4 regions of the Lentzea sp. CA-135723 genome follow, and region 1 is predicted to be linked to each of the others. Evidence: riboswitches for the same ligand, from Rfam matches in the RefSeq annotation. Region 1 holds a riboswitch; each other region holds the start of a gene.
What was found. Region 1 has a riboswitch for cobalamin ahead of cobN (cobaltochelatase subunit CobN). Riboswitches for the same ligand answer to the same signal wherever they lie in the genome.

Region 1 (3,255 bases):
GGGCGCCTCGCCCCAGTGCTCCCGCATCGACTCGCGGAAGTCGTCCGGCATCGTCTCGTAGAACTCGCGGTAGTCGGCAGCGGCGATGCGGATCGGGTTGCTCTCGAACTGCTCCTGCGTGAGCCAGTCGGCGTCCTGGCCACCGGCGGCGATCAACGCGTGGATGAGCTTGTCGCCGTCGAGCTCGTCGACGCCCGGCAGCTCGTCGCCGATGTCGTACCCGTGCTCCCGCATGGCCTTCAACAGCCGGACGGTGGACGCGGGCGTGTCGAGGCCGACGGCGTTGCCGATGCGCGAGTGCTTCGTCGGGTACGCCGACAGCATCACGACGATCTTGCGTTCGACGACGGGGATGTGCCGGAGCCTGCCGTGCCGCACCGCGATGCCCGCGACGCGCAGCGCCCGTTCCGGGTCGGCGACGTAGACGGTGAGGCCGTCCTCGTCGATCTCCTTGAAGGAGAACGGAACCGTGATGATCCGGCCGTCGAACTCCGGGATCGCGACCTGGGTCGCGGTGTCCAGAGGAGACAGTCCGTCGTCGTTCTCGTCCCACGTCTCACGGCTGGAGGTGAGGCACAGGCCTTGGAGGATCGGCACGTCCAGCGCGGCGAGCGCGCCAACGTCCCACGCGTCGTCGTCACCGCCGGCCGAGGCCTTGGCGGGGTTCGTGCCGCCCGCCGCGAGCACCGTGACGACCAGCGCGTCGGCCTTGCGGAGCGTGTCGAGCAGCTCGGGTTCGGCGGTGCGGAGCGAGGAGCAGTAGACCGGCAGGGCCTTGCCGCCCTTGGCCTCGATGGCGTCGCACAGCGCGTGCACGAACGCCGTGTTCCCGGCGACGTGGTGCGCGCGGTAGTAGAGCACCGCGACCGTGGGGCCTTCGGCCGTCGTCTCTTCCCGTTCCAGCACACCCCACGTGGGGGTCGCCGCGGGGGCCGCGAAGCCGTGGCCGGTCAGCAGCACGGTGTCGGAGAGGAACTTGTGCAGCTCGGTGAGGTTCGCCGGGCCGCCGTGCGCGAGGTAGAGGTGCGCCTCCGCACACACGCCACCGGGCACCGTCGACAGCTCCATGAGCGCCGCGTCGGGCTGCATCTCACCGCCGAGCACGACGACGGGCAGCCCGCAGGCCAGCAGCCAGTCGAGCCCTTCCTCCCACATCCTGCGGCCACCGAGGATGCGCACGAGGACCAGCTCGACATCGTCCACGAGCCCGGGAAGGTCGTCGACGGTGGTGCGCGCCGGGTTGCCGAGCCGGTACTCGGCACCGCTCGCACGCGCCGACAGCAGGTCGGTGTCGGAGGTCGACAGCAGCAGGATCACGCAGGCTCCATCCCTCGTGGGGTCCTCGCCCCAGGTTGCGGGTGACGGCCGAAGCGGAGTTCCTGACTCCCAGCGTCGTGCGCTGGTCACAGTGGCGGGACCGCGCCGGATTCACACCGGCTTCCTCCTGCGCTTCGTCGTTCGGGCTCACCCTAACCGGCGGGTTACAGTCCGACCTATGCGTAGTCACCCGGATGCCTGCCCCGGCGCCGTCGAGCTGCATCAGGCGGCTGACGGTGGGCTGGCGCGCATCCGGGTGCCGGGCGGCACCCTCTCCGCTGCTCAGTGGGACGTCGTGCGAGGTGCGGCTCTGGAGCTCGGGTCCGGCGCGGTGGAGCTGACCTCGCGGGCGAACCTCCAGATCAGAGGCCTGTCGGACGGCGTGGAACTGGGTGCGCGGCTGGCCGCGGCGGGGCTGCTGCCGTCGGCGACGCACGAGCGGATGCGCAACATCATCGCGGCGCCGCTGGAGGACAACCAGGCGCTGGTCGACGAGATCGACGAGACGCTGTGCGCGGACGCCTCGCTGGCCGGGCTGCCGGGGCGCTTCCTGGTGACGGCAGGTGCCGCGGTGAGCGGGCTCGGCGGTGACTTCGGGCTGGTCAACGAGCCGTCCGGCGGCTTCGTGCTGCTTCTCGCCGGCGCCGACACGGGCGTTCGCGTCACCGACCCCGTCGACGCCCTCCTGTCCGCCGCCCGCCTCTTCCAGCAGGTGCGCGGCACGGCCTGGCGCCTGTCCGAAGTGGACGACGGTGTGCGAAAGATCACCGCCCACTTCGGCATTTCCGACGCCCCGCGCGTCACCCCGGCTGTGACTCCTGTCGCACCTTCACCGTTGACCCCAGGCGTTCCACTCGGCCGCCTCGACGCTGAGCAACTCCCCGGCGTCGCCCTGCGCCTGACCCCGTGGCGCAGCCTGGTCGTGCCGGCCGGCACCGACACCACCGGCCTCATCACCGACCCGCGCTCCCCCTGGCACGGCGTCAGCGCCTGCACCGGCCGCCCCGGCTGCGCCAAGTCGCTCTCCGACGTACGCGCCGATGCACGCGCCTGGCTCAACATGCCCCACCACACACACGGGCCAGGCCGGGTACCCCCAATTTCGATTCTAGGGAGCAGGTCCGACAGTCCTGGCGCTGTGCACTGGTCGGGCTGTGCCCGCCGCTGCGGCCGCCCGGCGGGCGAAGTGATCGAGTTCGTCGCGACCGGCGACGGCTACGAGGAGATCCGTTGACGCAGTACATCAAGGACGGGGCGGAGATCTACCGCCAGTCCTTCGCCACCATCCGCGCGGAGTCGGACCTCACCGGGTTCCCCGACGACGTCGCGAAGGTCGTCGTCCGCATGATCCACGCGTGCGGCATGACCGACCTGCCCGCCGACGTCGCGTTCTCCCCGAACGTCGTCCGCGACGCGCGCGCGGCCCTGCGCAGCGGTGCGCCGATCCTGTGCGACGCCAACATGGTCGCGTCCGGCGTGACCCGCCGCCGGCTGCCGCAGGACAACGAAGTCCTTTGCTTCCTGCAGGACCCGCGAACACCCGGACTGGCCAAGGCCATCGGCAACACGCGCAGCGCCGCCGCCCTCGAGCTCCTGCAGGACCGGTTCGGCGGTGCGGTGATCGCGATCGGCAACGCGCCCACGGCGTTGTTCCACCTCCTCGACCTCATCGCCGCCGGGGCGCCGCGGCCCGCCGCGATCCTCGGCATCCCGGTCGGGTTCATCGGGGCCGCGGAGTCCAAGGAAGCTTTGGCCGCAACGGATCTGGAGCACCTCGTGGTGCGCGGACGGCGCGGCGGCAGTGCCATGACGGCGGCGGCCATCAACGCGATCGCGAGCGAGGAAGAGTGACGGGCAAACTTTACGGCGTCGGCCTGGGTCCCGGTGACCCCGAACTCGTGACGGTCAAGGCCGCGCGGCTCATCAGCGAGGCCGACG
Region 2 (3,255 bases), on a different contig from region 1:
ACCGGAAGGTCGACGACCCGAAGCCCAGCGCCAGCAGCTCCTCGACCGAGGAGCCGTTGTCGTCGGCGCCGGAGTCGGCGGCCAGGTCCCGGCCGGTGATGCCGAGGTCGAGGTCACCGGACGCCACGTAGATCGCGATGTCCTTGGGGCGCAGGAAGAAGAACTCGACGTCGTTGTTGTTGTCGAGGACGGTCAGGTCACGCGGCTCGTGCCGCTGCCGGTAGCCGGCCTCGGTGAGCATGGCGGAGGCGCGTTCAGCGAGCGCGCCCTTGTTCGGGACTGCTACGCGCAGCATGTGGAAGTCTCTTTCAGAGGTACTTGTAGACGTCTTCGAGGGTGAGCCCACGGCCCAGCATGAGCACCTGGAGGCGGTAGAGCAGCTGCGAGATCTCTTCGGAGAGCTTCTCGTCGGACTCGTACTCGGCGGCGATCCAGACCTCGCCCGCCTCCTCCAGGACCTTCTTGCCCTGCGCATGGACCCCGGCCTCAAGCGCTGCGACGGTGCCGGAACCCTCCGGCTTGGTGGCGGCTCGTTCGGTCAGCTCAGCGAACAGGGAATCGAAGGTCTTCACGGCACGACATCCTCCCATCCCGCGCACGCCCGTCCACACCGCGGTCGCATCTGTCCCAGGCCGTGGACGGATCTGTCCTGCATGGACACCCAGTAGCGTGAACTTCCGTGTCTGAGTTCGCCGAGGTACTCGAAGCACTGCGCCGGGTGCGCGGGATCAACCCGTTCTTCGCCCTCGACGTGGGCCGTCCGGACGAGTCGTGGCTGCCGGGAACGGCGTTGCTCGAAGGCCCCGCGCTCCAGACCACCATCGACGCCATCGCGGACCGCTACCGCGCCGAGGAGCCCAGGGTCGCGGCGAGTCTCTTCTTCCTCAGTTACACGGCCCGGTTGCTCAGCCCGCTCACGGCGGCGAACCTGCCGGTCGACGTCCGGCCGGAGAACCTCTGGTGGCAGCACCACCCGGCGAACGGCCTGAGCGTCCGCATCGACCTGCCCCGGCTGGGGCCGCCCGCCGCCGAGGCACTCGCACCGGTCGTCGAGGCGATCCAGGCGGTGACGCCGGTGGCGAGCGGGTTGCTGTGGGGCAATGCGATGTCGAACGTCGCGGGCGCGCTGAAAATGGTCGTGCGCGCCGGCCTGCTCACCGCGGAGGAAGCGGAAGAACGCGGCGAACGGCTCATGAGCGCACCGCCGTTCGAACAGGCGGGAGAATTTCTGGCCTTTCCCGGCGAGCTCGGGTTCCGGCGCCGGTCGTGTTGTCTCTACTACCGCGTTGCCGCAGGTGGGAAGTGTGGCGACTGCCCACTCGTGAAGTGAGGAACGCAACAACTCTTATGGCCGGTTGTGCTTGAGAGCCGGCTCAACTTACGGTGCACGCGCCGCAGTGACGGGAAGCCGGTGTGAATCCGGCGCGGTCCTCGCCACTGTGACCGGGAAGCGATCCCCGCCGAGCACGTCACTGGTCCCCGCCGGGACTGGGAAGACGCGGGGGCAGCGTTGATCCGGGAGTCAGGAGACCGGCTGCGGCGCCGCTAGGAGAGTTGACCTTCCACGAGGTATGGAGGAGCCCGTCATGACGAGCCCCGCAGCAAATCTGTCCGCCGTCCAGGTGCCGAAGTGGGCGTTCGCCGCCGCACTGCTCGGCCTGATCGTCACGTACCTGGTCCTGCAGGAGAACGGTCTCGCGCTCGGCGCGGGTTCCGAGTTGCTGCACGAGTTCTTCCACGACGGCCGGCACGCCCTCGGCGTCCCCTGCCACTAGATCCACGCAGATGACGACGACGTACAAGTCCATCGCACTGCGCGGCATCGCGGCCGGCGGCATCGCCGGTGTCGCGTCCGCGCTCGTGCAGCTGCTGGTGACCGAGATCCCGATCCGGGCCGCGCTCGCGGTCGAGGAGGCTCGCGCACCCGCCGGCGAAGAGGCCGGCCACTCCCACGGCGGCGAGGAGGAGCTCGTCAGCCGCGGCGCCCAGGTCGTGGGCGGCATGCTCGGCGTGGTGATCGTCGGCATCGCGGTCGGCCTGGTGTTCGCCACGGCCTACGCGCTGTCGAAGCGCTGGTTCACCGACCGCACGCCGTTCAGCCGCAGCTTCGCGTTCGGTGCCGCGGTCTTCGGTGCCGTGGCGCTGCTGCCGTGGATCAAGTACCCGGCCAACCCGCCCGCCGTCGGCGACCCGGAGACGGTGAACTACCGCACCGCGCTCTACCTCGGCGTGGTGGTCGCCGGTCTGCTGATCGTGTGGGGTGCGAGCTGGCTCGCCGAGCAGCTGCGCGCGCAGTCCCAGCCTGTACGCACGACGGCGGTGCTGCTCGCGGTCGCCGCGGCCACGGCCGTGGTGCTGCTCGCGTTCCCCGCCCCGCCGGACACGATCCCCGCGGACATGCCGGTGAACGTGCTGTGGCAGTTCCGCCTCAGCTCGCTCGCCCAGCTGGCCACGCTCTACGTCGGCATCGGCGTGGTGTTCGGCCTGCTGATCGACCCGGCCACGCGCAAGGCCAAGGCCGCGCAGAAAGCCGCTGTCGCCTGACGGTGCCGGGGTGGCCGCCCGTTCGGCCACCCCGCCCGCGTTCAGCCCTGGAGAGCCCGCAGCACCTCGACGTCCACGCCCACCAGGGACTCGCGGAAGATCCGCCGCTCCCCCTCCGGCACCTCGACGTCGCACGGCACCACCAGCACGGTGCAGCCGGCCGCGACCGCCGCCGCCACCCCGGTCGGCGAGTCCTCGATCGCCACGCAGCGCGCCGCGTCCACGCCCAGCAGCCGCGCCGCCTTCAGGTACGGCTCCGGCAACGGCTTGTTGAGGCCGTCGACCTCGTCGCCGCACACCGTCACGTCGAACAGGTCGCGGCCGATCGTGTCCAGCGCGACCTCGGTCAGCGGGCGTTCGGTCGACGTCACCAACGCCATCGGCACGCCCGACGCGCGCACCGCGCGCAACGCCTCCTGGGCGCCCGGCCGCCACGGCAGCCCGGCGCGGAAGACCTCCTCGGTGCGGCGCAGGATCCACGCGCCGCCGTCCACGAGGTCGGCGTCCGTCGGCTCGATGCCGACGTCGGCGAAGAGCAGGCGCATCGTCGTGGGCACGTTGGTGCCGACCATGCGTTCGCGGGTCTCCAGCGACAGCGTGCCGCCGAGCTTCTCCGCGTACTCGTAGAGCGGGATGTCCCACAGCTTCTCGGAGTCCAGCAGCGTCCCGTCCATGTCCCACAGGACCGCGCGCAGGTCAGACATCGAAGTA
Region 3 (3,255 bases), on a different contig from region 1:
TACCCGTTAGACAGCGCGTCGATCTCCGCGAACGTGAACGAGCTTCCCGGGTCGAACGTCCACGCGATCTTGTCCGGCCACCTGACCGCGGCCGTGCGCAGCGCCGAGATGAGGTCAGCCACGGCCGAACTCCTCGCGCGGCGCCTCGTTCTCCCCGGACAGGCTGGTCAGGATCGCGTGATCGACCTCGGTCGCGAGGGCGGCCTCCATCGACGCGTCCGCACCGAGATCCAGCACGCGCTTGGCCAGTGACACCGCGATCGGCGGACGCGAAGCCAGTTCGGCGGCCAGTTCCAGCGCCGTCTTCTCGTGGTCGGACGTGACCCGGTTGACCAGCCCCAGCTCGTGCGCACGCGCGGCCGAAACCCGTTCCCCCAGCAGCAAGAGCTCCTTGGCGCGCGGCAACCCGACCATCCGCGGCAGCAACGCCGAGATCCCGCCGGTCACGCTCAACCCCACGCTGACCTCGGGAAACCCGAACTGGGCGTCCTCGTGCGCCACCACCAGGTCGCACCCCAGCGCGAACTCGCAGCCAGCCCCGAGCGCGTACCCGTGCACCGCCGCGATCACGACGCCGGGGAAGTCCCGCACGGCCCGCGTCACGTCCTGGATGCGTTCCAGCCGGGCCCGCGTCTGCGGCACGGTCTCGGCCGGCACCGGCTCCTTGAGGTCGTGCCCGGCGCAGAACGCCCGCCCGCGCCCGGCCAGCACGACGACCCGAGCCTCCGCACGGGCCCGCGCGAACGCCGCCAGCAGGTCGTCCACCAGTGCCGGGACCACGGCGTTCAGCCGATCCGGACGGTTCAGGCGCACCACGGCCACACCCTCGTGGCACGCGTAGTCGACGGTCATCGCTCCCCTTCGATCGATCGATCGGGCCTCACGCTAGAGTCGTGCCGAACAGCCGGTCAAGAGGAGGCAGCCGATGACGACGGAGGAACGGGTCCGCGAGGCCGCCGTGCGGTTGTTCGCCGAACGCGGCTTCCACGGCACCGGCATCCGCGACCTCGCCCAGGCCGCCGGGCTCTCGTCCGCGACGCTCTACCACTACATGGGCACCAAGGAAGACCTGCTGGTCAGCATCATGCGCACCAGCCTCACCGACCTGATCACCCAGGCCGAAGCGATCGCCGAGGGTGAGCCCGACGAGACGACCCGGATCGTCTCGCTGGTCGAGATGCACGTCCGCGCGCACGCCGAGAAGCCGCGCGAGACCGCGGTCGTGGACGGCGAGATGCGGGCGCTCACGGGCGAACGGCGTGCGGAGATCGTGGCGTTGCGCGACCGCTACGAGCAGGTGTGGCAGGACGCGATCGCCGACGGCGTCAAGGCCGGACGGCTGAAGGTCACCGAACCGAGCGTCGCGCGGCTCGCGTTGCTGGAGATGTGCAGCGGGGTGTCGCGGTGGTACTCGCCGGACGGCCCGCTGGGGTTGAGGGATCTCACCATCCAGTACGGCTCCATGGCACTGGGCATGCTGGGCGCGGCCCGCTAGTGTCGATCTCGCCAGCGGTTCACCCGGGCTCGTCCCGGGTGGAGCAAAAGGGAACCCGGTGCGAGTCCGGGACTGCCCCGCAGCGGTGAGTGGGAACGAAAGCCGTCAACACAGCACTGGGTCTCACGACCTGGGAAGCGACGGCCGGTAGGAACGTGCGTCAAGCCCACGAGTCCGAAGACCTGCCGCAGGTGCGCGCGCCACCCGGTGCGCGCTGCTCCGGAGCCTCTCGGGCGGGCTGACGGGCAGGCTTCGTGCTGCCTCGCGTCGAGCGACTCCGGTGCTTCCGCACGCTCGCGAGGAGAGAGCCTGTGACCATCGGCAGCACCGTGTTCGGCTACCCACGGATCGGCCCGAAGCGCGAGCTCAAGCGCGCCGTCGAGCAGTACTGGTCCGGCAAGATCGACGAAGCCGCACTGGAACAGACCGCACGAGAACTGCGCGCCCGGACGTGGGCCGAACTGTCCGAACTGGACTCGATCCCGTCGAACACGTTCTCGTTCTACGACCAGGTACTCGACACCACCCAGCTGTTCGGCGCCGTCCCCCAGCGGTTCCGCGACCTCGGACTGTCCGAACTGGACACCTACTTCGCGGCGGCCCGCGGCCGGGACGGCGCTGCGGCACTCGAACTGACCAAGTGGTTCGACACCAACTACCACTACCTGGTGCCGGAACTGGGCCCGGACACCGAGTTCCGGCTGGCCGGTGACAAGCCGATCGCCGAGTACCGCGAGGCCCTCGGCCTCGGCGTCCCGACCAGGCCGGTGCTGCTCGGCCCGGTCACCTACCTGCTGCTGGCCAAGAGCACGGTCCCCGGCTTCGAGCCGATCGCGTTGCTCGACGGCCTGGTGGAGGCCTACGTCGAGCTGCTCGGCAGGTTGCGCGTCGAGGGCGTCGAGTGGGTGCAGATCGACGAACCGGCGTTCGCCGCGGACCGCTCCCCCGCCGAGCTCGACGCGCTGCGCCGCGCCTACCGGACGTTGGGTGGCCTGCCGGGACGGCCGAAGCTGCTGGTCACCGGCTACTACGGCGACCTCGGCGAGGCGTTCGGGATCCTGGCGGAGTCGCAGGTCGAGGCGATCGGCGTCGACCTCGTCAGCGCGCCGGACGCGTCGGTCACCGTCCCGGCGATGCGCGACAAGATCCTCGTCGCCGGCCTGGTCGACGGCCGCAACGTCTGGCGCGCCGACCTGCACGCCGCGCTGGCGAAAGCCGCGTCACTGCTGGGTTCCGCGCGCGAGGTCGTCGTCTCGTCGTCCTCCACGCTGCTGCACGTGCCGTACGACTTGGAGGCGGAGACGCTCGACCCGGACGTGCGGGCACGGCTGGCGTTCGCGCGGCAGAAGGTCCGCGAGATCGTGCTGCTGGGCCAGGCCCTGCGCACCGGCGCCGACGGCGCCTGGGCCGACGAGGCCAGGCGCGACCTCCCGCAGCCGCGCCGCGACGACGACGTCCGGGCGCGCGTCGAGTCGCTCAAGCCAGAACACCGCAGCCGCGCGCCGTACCCGGAACGTGCCGCGGCCCAGCAGGAACGGCTCGGCCTGCCGCCGCTCGCGACCACGACGATCGGCTCGTTCCCGCAGACCGGCGACATCCGCAGGGCGCGTGCCGCGGTCCGCAGGGCCGAGATCACCGAGGACGAGTACGGGCAGCGGATGCGGGACGAGATCGCCCGCGTGATCGACCTGCAGGAGGACATCGGCCTGGACGTGCTGGTGCACGGCGAACCCGAGCGCAACGACATGGTCCAGTACTTC
Region 4 (3,255 bases), on a different contig from region 1:
TGAGCAGGCGCAGGCGCCACGGGTTGAGCGTCATGCTGTGCAGTATTTCCGAACAGCGAGCGTGGGATTGTGAGATGGACCTGTTGCTCGGTTGCTCCTAGCGTTTTGGGCCATGGACACCTTCTGGGACGACGTCGACCGCCACCTCGTCCGCTACGGCGGAACGTTCACGCGCGAGATCATCGACAGCGCGTCGGGAAGCCACCTGTTCACCGAGGACGGCCGCCGCATTCTCGACTTCACGTCGGGCCAGATGAGCGCGATCCTCGGCCACTCGCACCCGCGCATCGTGGAGACCGTCCAACGCCAGATCGCGAACCTCGACCACCTGTTCAGCGGCATGCTCAGCCGCCCGGTCGTGGACCTCGCCCGCCGCCTCGCCGGCACGCTGCCCCCGTCGCTCTCCAAGGTGCAGCTGCTGACCACCGGCGCCGAGTCCAACGAGGCCGCGCTGCGCATGGCCAAGCTCGTCACCGGCAAGCACGAGGTGGTCGCCTTCGCCCGCTCGTGGCACGGCATGACCGCCGCCGCGGCCGCCGCGACGTACTCCGCCGGCCGCAAGGGCTACGGCCCCGCCACCCCCGGCAACTTCGCCATCCCCGCGCCGTCCGGCGACTGGCAGGCGCAGCTCGACCTGGCGTTCGACCTGATCGACGCCCAGTCGGTCGGCTCGCTGGCCGCGTGCATCGTCGAACCGATCCTGTCGTCGGGCGGCATCCTCGAACCGCCGCTCGGCTACTTCGCCGCGTTGCAGGCCAAGTGCCGGGAGCGCGGCATGCTGCTGATCTTCGACGAGGCGCAGACCGGTCTGTGCCGCACCGGCACCTGGTACGCGTTCGAACGCGACGGCGTGGTGCCGGACATCCTGACGCTGTCGAAGACCCTGGGCGCCGGCCTGCCGCTGGCCGCCGTGATCACGTCCGCAGAGATCGAGGCTTCCGCGCACGACCGGGGCTACCTGTTCTTCACCACGCACGTGTCGGACCCGCTGGTCGCGGCCGTCGGCAACACCGTGCTGGACGTGCTGGAGGAAGAGCGGCTGGACGAACGGGCCGCGAAGCTCGGGGCGTTCCTGCGGTCCGGCCTGGACGACATCGCCGCGCGGCACACGCTGGTGTCGGACGTGCGCGGGCGCGGGTTGCTGGTGGGGCTGGAGATCGCGGACGAGTCGCTGAGCGCCCCGATCACGCAGAGGTGCCTGGAGCTGGGGCTGCACATGAACATCGTGCAGATCCCCGGGATGGGCGGGGTGTTCCGGATCGCGCCGCCGCTCACGGCGTCGGAGGAGGAGCTGGGGGAGGGGCTGGTGATCTTGGACGAGGCGATCGGCTCGGCAGGCTGAAGGGAGGGCGGACGAGACCACGGCCTCGTCCGCCCTCCGCATCAGGCCGTGAGTGCGCGCGAGTCCTCGATCGCCGCCCGCCTCGCGAGGCGGTGGGCCCGCCGGATCTCCGCCTCGCCGAAGCGCCTGCGGTCCTCGTCCGTCACCGGCACGACCGGCGGCACGGCCCTCGGCGCTCCGAGCTCGTCGACCGCGACCAGCACGATGTAGGCCGACGCCACGTGCACGGCGGGCACCGTGCTGTCCCAGCGGTCGGCGAGCGCCCTGACCCCGATCTCCATCGAGGTCGCGCCCGCCCAGTTGATCTGCGCGTGCAGGTGCAGCACGTCACCGACGCGCACAGGTACGCGGAACGTCATCTCGTCGATCGCCACGGTGACCGCGGCGCCCTCGGAGTGCCGTGCCGACACCACTCCCGCGAGGGAGTCGGCCAGCTTCATCAGCACACCGCCGTGGACCGTGCCCATCAGGTTGGTGTCGTTGTTGTCCATGATCTGCGACAGCGTCAGCCGCGACTCGGCGGGTGATCTTCCGGGCAGCACTGGGTGAATCACAGGCTCTCTCCTCGCGAGCGTGCGGATGGAACGCCGGCGGCAGGTCTTCGGACTCGTGGGCACACCGCTCGCACCTACCGGCCGCCGCTTCCCAGGCTCTCGCCCAGTGCTCCATGGCAGCTTTCGTTCCCACTCACCGCTGCGGGGCAGTCCCGGACTCGCACCGGGTTCCCTCTTGCCTCGCTCCCCGTCGCGGGGAACGAACCGTCAGCCCGACGAGCCTAGCCCGAGCACGCGAACGGGGGTCCCGGCACATGGCCGGGACCCCCGTTTTCGCAGGTCACTAGCGTGCGAACTGGAACCAGTTCACGTTCGCCAGGTCACCGCCCGTGCCGCCGGTCGCCACCAGGTACAGCCGGTGCACGCCGGTCGCGCCCGACGCGGCGGCCGTGCGGCTCGTCCACGTCTGCCAGCCGCCGGTGCTCGCCGCGGACACCGTCGCGACCACCGGGCCGGTCGGGCTGTCGAGGCGGAACTGCAACGTGCCGTTCGCCGTGGAGCCCGATGCGAGGCGCGTGGTCACCGAGGTCGGCGGCGTGGCGCCGAAGTCGACGTCCGCGTAGGCCACGTAGTCGCCCGGCGTCAGGTAGCCGACGTTCTGGCCGCAGCCCGAGTCGGTGCACCGCTCGACCTGCGTGCCGCGCTGCTCGTCGTAGTACGAGGCGCCGATGATGTTGTAGGCGTTCTGCGTGGCCGGGAACTGCGTGCCGAAGCCGTACGGGAACAGCGGTGCCTTGCCGTCGCCGACGTTGATCGGCTGCTGCGAGGCGCTCTGCATCCACGTGAACGGCAGCGTGCCGATCGGCTTGTAGTCGCCGAAGAGCACGTCCGCGACGCCGTTGCCCTCGGTGCCGGGCAGCCAGGCGGCCACCAACGCGCTCCACTGCGGCAGCTGCGCCGCGATGTCCAGCGGGCGTCCGGACACGAGCACCACGACGACCGGGACACCGGTGGCGCGCAACGTGTTCAGCGTCGCGATGTCCTCGGCGTCGAGGCCGAGGCTGCCGGGCCGGTCGCCAGCGCCCTCGGTGTACGGGGTCTCACCGATGACGGCGATCGCGGCGTTGTACGTGCCGTCGATGCCCGTGCCGTTGCGGTTGTACGTCACCGTGGTGGACGTCGACACGGCACTGCGGATGCCTTGCAGCACAGTGGTTCCCGGCGTCACCGCGCCGCTGCCGCCCTGCCACGAGATCGTCCAGCCGCCGCTCTGGTAGCCGATGTTGTCCGCGCTCTTGCCCGCCACGAAGATCTTCGACGCCGTCTTGGACAGCGGCAGCACGCCGTTCTGGTTCTTCAGCAGCACCTGCGACTTGCGCACGGCCTCACGGGCCAGCGCGCGGTGCGCGGCGTTGCCGA

Region 2: another riboswitch for cobalamin. It lies ahead of ACQEU1_RS12090 (CbtB domain-containing protein); the one in region 1 lies ahead of cobN (cobaltochelatase subunit CobN).
Region 3: another riboswitch for cobalamin. It lies ahead of metE (5-methyltetrahydropteroyltriglutamate--homocysteine S-methyltransferase); the one in region 1 lies ahead of cobN (cobaltochelatase subunit CobN).
Region 4: another riboswitch for cobalamin. It lies ahead of ACQEU1_RS01220 (acyl-CoA thioesterase); the one in region 1 lies ahead of cobN (cobaltochelatase subunit CobN).

Annotation. Positions count from the first base shown of each region.
Region 1 covers NZ_JBNJMK010000002.1:570,387-573,641, reverse strand. Annotated here, with positions in the region: gene cobN (cobaltochelatase subunit CobN) at 1-1,317, opposite strand, end outside; cobalamin riboswitch at 1,353-1,487, opposite strand; gene ACQEU1_RS38725 (hypothetical protein) at 1,496-2,551, shown strand; gene ACQEU1_RS38720 (precorrin-8X methylmutase) at 2,548-3,168, shown strand; gene ACQEU1_RS38715 (precorrin-2 C(20)-methyltransferase) at 3,165-3,255, shown strand, end outside.
Region 2 covers NZ_JBNJMK010000001.1:2,866,661-2,869,915, forward strand. Annotated here, with positions in the region: gene hisG (ATP phosphoribosyltransferase) at 1-295, opposite strand, end outside; gene ACQEU1_RS12080 (phosphoribosyl-ATP diphosphatase) at 309-572, opposite strand; gene ACQEU1_RS12085 ((2Fe-2S)-binding protein) at 680-1,330, shown strand; cobalamin riboswitch at 1,379-1,553, shown strand; gene ACQEU1_RS12090 (CbtB domain-containing protein) at 1,587-1,775, shown strand; gene ACQEU1_RS12095 (CbtA family protein) at 1,786-2,544, shown strand; gene ACQEU1_RS12100 (HAD family hydrolase) at 2,586-3,248, opposite strand; partial or broken gene ACQEU1_RS12105 (hypothetical protein) at 3,241-3,255, opposite strand, start outside.
Region 3 covers NZ_JBNJMK010000001.1:2,447,508-2,450,762, forward strand. Annotated here, with positions in the region: gene ACQEU1_RS10105 (AMP-binding protein) at 1-122, opposite strand, end outside; gene ACQEU1_RS10110 (enoyl-CoA hydratase/isomerase family protein) at 115-852, opposite strand; gene ACQEU1_RS10115 (TetR/AcrR family transcriptional regulator) at 926-1,495, shown strand; cobalamin riboswitch at 1,494-1,699, shown strand; gene metE (5-methyltetrahydropteroyltriglutamate--homocysteine S-methyltransferase) at 1,807-3,255, shown strand, end outside.
Region 4 covers NZ_JBNJMK010000001.1:301,048-304,302, forward strand. Annotated here, with positions in the region: gene ACQEU1_RS01210 (LysR family transcriptional regulator) at 1-34, opposite strand, end outside; gene ACQEU1_RS01215 (aspartate aminotransferase family protein) at 113-1,342, shown strand; gene ACQEU1_RS01220 (acyl-CoA thioesterase) at 1,384-1,896, opposite strand; cobalamin riboswitch at 1,918-2,120, opposite strand; gene ACQEU1_RS01225 (carbohydrate-binding protein) at 2,180-2,569, opposite strand; partial or broken gene ACQEU1_RS01230 (glycoside hydrolase family 3 protein) at 2,594-3,255, opposite strand, start outside.